Regions from separate parts of the Blautia sp. CAG:237 genome, predicted to be linked through region 2. Evidence: a T-box and tRNA genes for the amino acid it is inferred to sense, from the RefSeq annotation. Region 2 holds a T-box; the other holds one or more tRNA genes.
What was found. The T-box of region 2 lies ahead of proS (proline--tRNA ligase). A T-box ahead of a tRNA ligase gene usually reads a tRNA of that ligase, here a tRNA-Pro.
Positions count from the first base shown of each region.

Region 1: it has a tRNA-Pro gene. The T-box ahead of proS (proline--tRNA ligase) is inferred to sense a tRNA for this amino acid. The anticodon was not compared.

Region 1 covers NZ_FR886711.1:75,379-80,598, reverse strand. Annotated here, with positions in the region: gene QZL69_RS04405 (helix-turn-helix domain-containing protein) at 83-319, shown strand; gene QZL69_RS04400 (MATE family efflux transporter) at 459-1,808, opposite strand; tRNA gene QZL69_RS04395 (tRNA-Pro) at 2,119-2,192, opposite strand; gene QZL69_RS04390 (amino acid ABC transporter ATP-binding/permease protein) at 2,521-3,846, opposite strand; gene QZL69_RS04385 (PD-(D/E)XK nuclease family transposase) at 4,204-5,031, opposite strand.
Region 2 covers NZ_FR886743.1:19,233-24,452, forward strand. Annotated here, with positions in the region: gene QZL69_RS08535 (CCA tRNA nucleotidyltransferase) at 1-585, opposite strand, end outside; gene proS (proline--tRNA ligase) at 587-2,020, opposite strand; T-box leader at 2,097-2,315, opposite strand; gene QZL69_RS08545 (LTA synthase family protein) at 2,396-4,303, opposite strand; gene QZL69_RS08550 (deoxycytidylate deaminase) at 4,317-4,805, opposite strand; gene rpiB (ribose 5-phosphate isomerase B) at 4,922-5,220, opposite strand, start outside.

The sequences.
Region 1 (5,220 bases), on a different contig from region 2:
GAAACATTATAAAAGAATTCGTCTATATCATCAATGCATAAGAGCTTTCTTTATTGCGAAATTTATTTATGAGGAAGACGATATGCAGAAAATACGACCGGACCTGGACATCGGCGGGAATATTCAGCAGATGCGTTATCAGAACAAGCTCACACAGGATCAGGTGATCGCCCGTCTGAATCTCATGGGAATCCCGATCTCCAAAAGCACTTACGCAAAGCTGGAAACAAACCGTATGAACATCAAAGTCAGTGAACTGCTCGCACTCTCACAGATTTTGCACTGCGATGTCGGGGAATTTTTCAAAAATCTCATATGATCCGTTTTTTCACTTTCTCATAAGTTTTCTTTTCATGTAGTCCATTTCGTACTTTTTATTTTCCCACTCAGACCCACCATAGAATCCCCGGAAACACTACCGACAATTTCTCAATACACAAACAAAAAAACACCGCCAGTCATTTCTGACCAGCGGCATTTCTCATTCCATATCCATTTTTTACTTTCCGATAGAAAATAATCGTCAATACAGTTGCTGCGATCCACCCGAACGGCCACGCCATCCAGATTCCCGTACTTCCAAATCTGGGCGAAAGCATCAGTGCAAATCCGATTCGAAGAATCAGGTCCGGAATCGTCGCGATGACAAAGTAGATCATTGCCCCGGAACCACGGATGATCCCATCTGTCATAAGTTTCACCACGATCATGAAATACCACGGCGAGACGATCCGAAGAAACATCACACCCGCATGGATCGCCGCTGAGCTTTCTGCATTCAGGAAAAGTCCCATCATCTGCTGGCCGAGTCCGAAATAAAGGACTACAAACGGAAGTGCTGTCAGCTCCGAAAGTTTCAGCCCTGTCCGAAATCCCATCGGAATCCTCTCCTGTTTTCCTGCGCCAATGTTCTGTGCCGTATAACTCGAAAGGCAGGAACCAAGCGTCATAAAAATATTGATCGCAAATGTATTCAGTTTGATCGCCCCGGAATATCCTGCAACGACTGCTGACCCATATCTGTTTACAATATCCTGGACAAAAAGGTTACCCACGCTCAAAACACTCTGCTGCAGAATACTCGGTACCGCAATTGCAAGGATCTGTACAAAAAGTTTCCTGTCAAACAGCGGCACTCTTTCCTTTCCTGCAAACTTCTGCAGTCTCACCAGCAATGTAACAAGCGCCAGCACCGCCGAAATCCCCTGTGCAATAAATGTCGCCCATGCAACACCGGCTACGCCCCAGTGAAGTTTCGCCACAAACAGAAGATCCAGGACAATATTTCCTGCCGATGATCCAAGCAGAAACCACAGCGGCGTCCTGGAATCACCAAGTGCAGTAAAAATCCCCGTACAGACATTGTACAGCATCAGAAAGATCAGTCCAAACACATAAATCTTAAGATATAGCACACCGTCCTGCATGATATTCTGTGGCGTGTGGATCCATTCCATCATATTGCGGCAGAAAAAATATCCATACACTGTCAGAATCACAGCAAGGCTCAGTGATGAGGCAAAAGCCGTCGTGACAGCACGCTTCACACCCTTGCGGTCACCCGCTCCAAACAGTCTTGATACGATCACAGATGCCCCAAGGTTCATTCCCACAGCAAATGCCATAAAAATAACAGTGATCGGGTAAGACGCCCCAACCGCAGCCAGCGCATCCTCTCCCGCAAATTTTCCCGCGATCATACTGTCCGCAATATTGTATATCTGTTGAAAAGCCACACTGAACATCATCGGAAGCAAAAAACGCCATAACGTTTTATCCGGATGTCCCTTTGTCAGGTCTGTAACCATTTTTTCCTCTTTTCTTCACAAAAGGGACGATCGCTCGTCCCTCATGATTTCTGTAAAATTATAACTGATGTATACTTCCGTTCAAAGTATCCGTAATGTCCTTGATGCTGACAGGTTTCGGGATATATCCGTTCATTCCCGCATCGCGGCAGTTTTTGCGGTCGCTTGCAAAGGTATTGGCTGTCATCGCAAAGATCGGAATATTGTTGTCATCGCAAATTTCGACATAAAGATTTGAGAGAGAATTTTTTGTTTTTCTATGACAACGTAAAAAGGAACTCCTTAAAATAAGGAATTCCTTCATCGTTAGTCGAAGTGACAGGATTTGAACCTGCGACCTCTGCGTCCCGAACGCAGCGCTCTACCAAACTGAGCCACACTTCGTTATTTCGTTGTTTAAATTTGTTATGTCGTTCAACGCAAGACATATTATATTATAGGGTATCGGAATTGTCAACAGGTTTTTTGAAAAAATTTAAAAAAATTTTCTGTTGGAATATAAGTGATTGTATCGTGTGTTTTGTTTGTATTATTCGAACTACAAGAAACATGCTTTGAGAGTTTCGCAAATTATCGCGGCAGTCGTCAAGATCTCCTATAAAATGAGGCATTTTGCCCGTTACTTCCTCTAATAATATATCCCCGCCCGCGGGGTGAGGCTCCGCGGGGCGGGGATATTATTTCTTCGGCGATAGGAGCGCCGGAGATAGCGTTATATTGGGGCGAAATCTTTCATCTCAAATACCACATCTGCCACATTCATAGTGGATTTCCTGTGTGGTACAAGAACCACCGTCTTCTCTTCTGCGGATTCTCTGAGGGATTTGAGGATGATGCCTTCGTTCAGGGAATCGAGGTTTGAGGTCGGTTCGTCCATGAGAAGGAATGGACTGTCATGAAGGAAAGCGCGGGCGATGCCGATTCGCTGTTTTTCGCCACCAGAGAGGGTGTCTCCGAGTTCGCCTGCTTCTGTGTCGTAGCCTTTGGGAAGGCGCATGATGAAGTCGTGGATGGACGCTTTGCGGGCGGCTTCCATGATCTCCTCGCGCGTCGCGCCCGGCTTGCCGATTGCGATGTTGTTGGCTATGGAATCATGGAACAGGTGGGTCTCCTGTGTCACGTAGCTTTCCATGTCGCGGAGATGCTTTGTAGGAATCTTTCGCACGTCTTCGCCGTCTACGTGGAGCGCGCCGGAATTCACATCCCAGAAACGCATCAACAGCTTGAGAAGTGTGGATTTACCAGAACCGCTCGCCCCGTGGATCCCCAGGATCTTTCCTGCCGGAATATCCAGTGAGTAATTGTCCAGAATCACTTCATTATCATATGCAAACGTCACATGCTCCGCATCTGCGCCAGAAAATGTCCATCCTGCAGCACCATTACCAACATCCTGCTTCGCAGACACTCCCACTCCATCAGATGCACTGGCAGCATCCCGTTTTAAACCATCCACTACCAAAGCAGACTTCCTCTGCCCTGCACCACTCTGCACATCAGCAGTCACATTCCTGCACGCCTGTGCACCAGGCATCCACTCGCCCTCAACTTCCTCTACCTGCGGTTTCTCCTCAAGGATCGACAGCACTCTCTCCCCGCTTGCAAGCGTCTGGTTGAGATTATTGGAAAGGCTTGACAGTGCCACAACCGGGCCGAAGGAGCCCATCATGGCGATCGTGCAGGTCAGCACTCCGTCATATCCGATACTGCCCTGTCCATACAGATTCAGCGTCAAAAACAGCATTCCGAAAGACGCGATCAGGATCACCAGATTCGTCACTGATCTCTGGCTTCCTTCCATCTCGCTCAACTTCTTCTGCATCCCCGCCAGTCCGTCAGACCTCTCCTGCATCTCATCCGCACGTTTCGCGCCCTGCTGGTACTGGATCGTCTCGTCCAGACCACGCAGAGAATCCAGCACAAAACTGTTCAGTTTGCCAAATTCCGTACGGAATTTCATACCGCTGCCGCCGCCTCTTCTGCCATTCCAGAGCGGGATCACAACGCCCACAACCAGATATGCCGCCAGTGCAAACACCCCTGCTGCCGGGTGATCGCCAGCAGTTTAAACGCAATAAAATGATTGCAGTACTGTTCCACATAATGCAGCACGCCACGCAAGCGTATAAATCGATGACGTAAACTTTACATATCGGGCATAATAGGCATCGAGAAATAGAATAAGTACATAAATCGATGCAACCTTGCTATTTCGGTATCATCGGCCTGGGTGGGTGCCGGGATGGTTACTTTACGCTAACTCACCTTCTATGAAGCTAACACATGTGGTTAGTTAAAGTCAACTTATATTACCACCTGGCAACCTGCTGCTGACTTTCTACGCTCTCTTCATTACTGCCCGACAGCCTCCAGCCAGCTTTCTACATTTTCTTCCTCACCGCCCGGCAGCCTCCAACCAACTCTCTACGGTGGCTTCTTTTTCGCTGATGACTTCGGCGATTTCTTTTATTGACATTCCCCTCTGAAAAAGAGCTTTTGCCGTTTTTCTGCGTTCGTTTATTTCGCACTCCTGACGCATTTCTTTCATCAATTCTTCTAATGCTTCGCACATACTACCCGTCTCTCCTTCTGTCTCTTTTAATTCTGATACTCGTTTTGACAAGATTTCACTATACATTTCATCTGCGTTCTTGCAATGCAGATCATGCATTAATCGTCCCAGGTCTGTGTCCTCGTTCTGAATTGAGGAGTTTACATATATGATATGTGCGCCATCTCCAAACATATCTCCCGTTTCTTCGATGACCCGATCTGCATGATAAATCGGCAGACCTTTTCCTGGTACGTCATCTCGTGTGATAAAGATCACGTAACTCTCCGGCAGCTCCTCATAATCCTGACCCGGATTTAATGTGTTCATATCCAGCAGGCCGCTGTGATAGCGTGCTCTTTTCGGCGATGCGCCTTCTGATTCCTGCTGGATTTCTACATTATATCTCTTATCTTTATCGTCCTTTGCCACGCAGTCAAGAATTGCTGATCTGCCCTGTAGATTCTTGTAATCCTTCTGGACAATGTGATCCACAACCTGCAGGTCCTTCATTTCCATTATGATACGCAGAATATATTCTGCACATTCGCGTTTCTTCAGTACATTTCGCATGAAGATATCATTCATGATCGTAAGTTCTTTTATTACGTCTTTGTATCTTATGTAGCGCTGTTCCAGTTCATTATCTGGAGCTATACCAGTGGTTCCCATTTCGATAACGTCCTCCATTCGTAATGATAAAATAATTTTGCAGTGTGTTTTATGTAATTTTTTATCAGCTTGAAATGTATTTTTTTAGAGTATTATCGGAATGTATTTTTAATTTTGGGTTTTTGTTTCAGAAAATTTTTGTCCTCTGTGCAGATGAAGTTTTTTCTGTATCAACTCCTTGTTTATAGT
Region 2 (5,220 bases):
CCTCTCGGCACTGACATTCCGGAGATTCTGAGTCAGTCTGCTGATCCCCGCCTTCGTCTCTTCCTCGATCTCAAAACCAAGCTGTGCCGAAAAACGCACTGCCCTCATGATACGCAGTGCATCCTCATGAAAGCGCTCCAGCGGATCACCTACACAGCGGATGACCTTGTTCTGCATATCATCCATCCCGTGAAAAAGATCGACAATTCCCTCCTTCGGATGGTATGCCATGGCATTGATCGTGAAATCTCTGCGTTTCAGATCCTCTTCCAGACTGGAAGTAAACGTCACCTGCTTCGGATGACGGCCATCTTCATATTCACCGTCCACACGGTAAGTTGTCACCTCATAACCTTCCTTATCCATCATTACCGTGACAGTACCGTGCTGGAGCCCGGTATCTATCGTGCGTGGAAATAATTCCTTGACCTGATATGGAGAGGCAGAAGTGGTGATATCCCAGTCGTTGGGGCAGCGTCCCAGAATAGAATCCCGGACACAGCCTCCGACTACATAAGCCTCATGACCATTTTCATTTAAAACCCGCAGAATTTCTTCTGCATCGGATGGAATCGTTAATTTCATATTAGTATGCTCTTCCCCAGTAAACCATCTTCTTCGCCGGTTTTCCACAGCATACGCAGACATCGCTCAGATGCTCCTGTTCAAACGGCATACATCTGGATGTTGCCTGAACATCTTCTTTGATCTTGTCCTCGCACTCGCGGTTTCCACACCACATAGCTTTGACAAAGCCCGGTTTGTTGTTGATGGTGTCTTTGAATTCTTCGTAGTTTGTTGCAACATAAGTGTGAGCATCGCGGTGTGCACGTGCGCGCTCCAGCATTTCCTTCTGCATAAGATCAAGAACTTCCTGAACTTTGGACGCAAGTTCTTCAAAGGAAACGACATATTTCTCTCTTGTATCACGACGGCAGATAACAGCCTGTCCGTTCTCGATATCCTTCGGTCCACATTCGATACGAACCGGAATTCCTCTCATTTCCTGCTCTGCGAATTTGAATCCCGGGCTTCTGTCGGTGTCGTCTACTTTGACACGGATGCCAGCTGCCTTGAGTGCTGCAGACAGTTCATCTGCTTTCTCAAGAACGCCTTCTTTGCGCTGCTGGATCGGAATGATGACTGCCTGAGTCGGAGCGATTCTCGGAGGCAGGACAAGTCCGCTGTTGTCACCGTGAACCATGATGATCGCACCGATCATACGTGTTGTCATACCCCAGGATGTCTGGTGTACGTATTTCAGTGTATTGTCCTTGTCTGTGTACTGAATGCCGAATGCTCTGGCGAATCCGTCACCGAAGTTGTGGCTTGTACCGGACTGAAGTGCTTTACCGTCATGCATCAGGGACTCAATTGTGTAGGTAGCTACTGCACCTGCGAATTTTTCTTTGTCTGTCTTCTGACCTTTGATGACCGGGATAGCCAGAACTTCTTCGCAGAAATCAGCGTACAGGTTCAGCATCTGGATCGTTCTCTCCTCTGCTTCCTCTGCTGTTGCGTGTGCAGTATGACCTTCCTGCCATAAGAACTCTCTGGAGCGAAGGAACGGACGTGTTGTCTTCTCCCAGCGGACTACAGAGCACCACTGGTTGTATACCTTCGGCAGATCTCTGTGAGACTGGATATCTTTCTGATAGAAATCACAGAACAGAGTCTCAGAAGTCGGACGTACACAGAGACGCTCCTGAAGTTCGTTCAGTCCACCGTGTGTTACCCATGCTACTTCCGGTGCAAAACCCTCTACGTGGTCTTTCTCTTTCTGAAGAAGAGATTCCGGAATGAACATCGGCATGTATACGTTCTGTACACCTGTCTCTTTGAATCTACGGTCAAGTTCGTGCTGGATGTTTTCCCAGATCGCATAACCTGCCGGTTTGATCGCCATGCATCCTTTTACGCTTGTGTAACCGCACAGCTCTGCTTTTTTTACAACGTCAGTATACCACTGTGCGAAATCTTCTTCCATGGAAGTGATAGCTTCTACTAATTTCTTTGCCATGATTTTCTCCTTTTCTGTAAATGATTTTATATCAGATCAGAGGCTTCTGTATATAAAAAAAGTCCTCTGATCCCGGTAAAGGGACCGAAGGACTTCGGCGGTACCACCCTAATTAGCAACTCCTGTATGCCAGAAAAAAATTGCTCTCTCAAGCTCCCTTAACGCTGGATCTACGCTGCACTTCACTTGTACAGAGCTCCGAGGCCGGTTCCACGATTCGCGCACAGAATCCTCACACCATATGGATTCCTCTCTGAGATTGCTCCTCATGTACTATTCTCTTCATCGCCGTTATCTTATTTATGCCAGAAAACTTCTGCATATTTGATATTTATTCTATTCGAAATATCTGGTGATGTCAAGAGTGATTTTACCTCACTCAACTGTAAAAGCACTCTCTCTGATCTGTTTTTTCTCAAACTGGTTATTATACTGCAGAATCTGATATTCGTTCAGAAGGGTCTGGTATTTCTCCGGAAGATCGTCCATAGTATACCAGTTTCCGTCTTTATCACACACTGCACCCACTCCGATGATCGGAAGTTCCTCTTTCAGATTGGCAAGGAACTGTTCATATTCCGTAAGCTGAACACCCGCTTTTTCGAGCATGCTGGATCCGAGGTAATTGCAGCTGATATCCTCTTCTTTTGTCTCAGACGGGTAATTTGTCCATATGATATATGGTGTAGTGTAAGTTATCTGAGATTCTATAGTTTCCAGACTGCTTTTCTTTTTGCCAAGGAGCTGTTCAAAAAAGCCATCCTCAAGCTGCGGCCAGTGATCTCCGAATATGACGATCATTGTTGGTTCGTCAACTTTTTCAAAATATGTGAGAAGATCCTTAAACGCGAGATCCGACTGTCTTGCAAGTGACAGATAGGTTTCTGCATACGGATATTCTTCATCATAATTTAATTTGACATCCGGTTCATAGTCTTCTCCATTTGTAGTTTCATCATAACCGCCATGGTTCTGCATCGTCACACAGAATGTAAAAAGCTTCTGATCCTCTTCTTTATCCTCATACATCTTAATTATTTTGTCATAGACAGTCGCATCACTGTAATAATGTTTACGGACTCTGTCACAAAATTCATCGCCCCAGTTCTCTATACTCAGGAATTCATCAAATCCCATTCTCACATACACCTTAGAGCGATTCCAGTTGGATGCATTGTTCGGATGCATTGCTACAGGTTCATAGTCCTGTGACCCCAGGATATCTGCCAGGCCATACTCCGGATCCCTGACATAAAGTTCATATGGCTGGCAGGCTGCTGGGAAAAACTGAATACTGTTTCCTGTCAGAGCCTCATATTCGGATCTCGCTGTTCCACCTCCAAATGTCGGTACATGCAGCTTACCATACGTCACATTCTTATTCAGGCTGTGAATAAATGGCAGAATTTCTGTATCCGTCTGAAGGTCACCTGTACTTTCAAAATCCGCAAGACTTTCATTCATGATCATGATAATATTCTGCGGAACAGTCTGGTTTCCTGCAGCTGTTTTCTTCTCTTCGGAAGTTTCTTTCTCATTTTCTGCCAGGATTTCATCTACTTTCTGCTGTGAATAACCATCTGGCTTTTCAACACTGATGTACCGCGCCTCAAGTAAAAGTGTGTATAAATACCCTTTCTGAGTATAGTCTTTGTTAACATTCCAGAGATTAACTCCCTGTGCATTCTTGAGAAGTGGAAGTGCCTGCACTGCTACAATAAAAAGTATTACCAGACTTCCCATACGGCAGATCAGATTTTTCCTGCTCTTTTTTCCAAGTTCCAGTTTCTGGAATACAAACTGGAAGATAAGGAATGCCGCCTCAAAAAACAGTATTATTTTGAGATGCCGCGGTACCGTGAAACTGTAATTTCCCATTACATCCGCTGCTGTTCCCATTCCCAGAACGTCCAGCAGCATAAATGCCTGCCCACGGAACATAACGACATAATAATTTACCAGTGTAATTACAGTCAGCAGTACTCCATATACCAGTACTGCCCATCGAATCTTCCGAAAGATGAGGATCAGTACAAAAAGCACTGCTATATAGATCCACATATTTTTTATGACATAATCTACCGGAATTTCTGTCAGTGATTTTACAACATTTCTGAACATTATATGTCCCAGTTGTTTCTGACCGCTCAGCCAGGTGATCATCTGCACAGCACAAAACATAACTACCGGTGATGCCACCAGCAGTAAAACACTTATAATATATCCGGGCAGGGAAGTTCTGCTTCCGGACTTAGCCTGTATGCTCTCTTTTTCTTCTTTCAAAATTTTCTCCTGTTCAGACAGTCAGATTGATCTCTCTGCCTGTCCGTTTGTATTTATAGTAACGTACTCCTGCCGCATCCAGCATTCGCTTGGACGCGATCACAGATGGTGTATTCTCGTATTTGTCACAGTCATAAACGATCGTCTTGATACCGGACTGAATGATTGCCTTGGCACATTCATTACACGGGAACAGGGAAACGTAAAGTTTCGCCCCTTCCAGGCTTCCGCCTCTGTAATTCAGAATCGCATTCAATTCGCTGTGCGTAACATACAGATACTTCGTATCCAGTGGTTCACCTTCCCTTGCCCACGGAAACTCATCATCAGAACAGCCCTTCGGAAATCCATTATAACCCATTGAAAGAATCTTGTTATCCTCACTTACGATGCAGGCCCCCACCTGAGAATTTGGATCCTTCGACCGCATGCCTGAAAGCATTGCCACACCCATAAAATATTCATCCCAGGAAATATAGCCTTTTCTTTTTTGATTATACATCTTCTGTAAAAACCTCCCCCGCAAATTTTGTTATTGCTGACAATAGCCAAATTTTACCGGCTTCCTGATATTCCAGAAAGCCGGCAGTAATTTTTTGTATATTTTATGATTGCGATTTATACTTCCGGATTCACATCCACGATATCTGTATCTTCTTCCATCTGTTTGATCCTGCGGATATGACGTTCCTCCTCAGAAAACGGAGTGTTCAGGAAAGTATCTACGATCTTGACCGCAAGTCCCGGGCCTACAACTCTTCCACCCATTGCAAGGATGTTTGCATTATTGTGAAGTCTTGTTGCCTCTGCACTGAAGCAGTCAGAACACAGTGCTGCACGGATTCCCTTGAATTTATTTGCTGTGATGGAAATACCGATTCCGGTTCCACAGATAAGGATTCCCTTATCACAGTCAC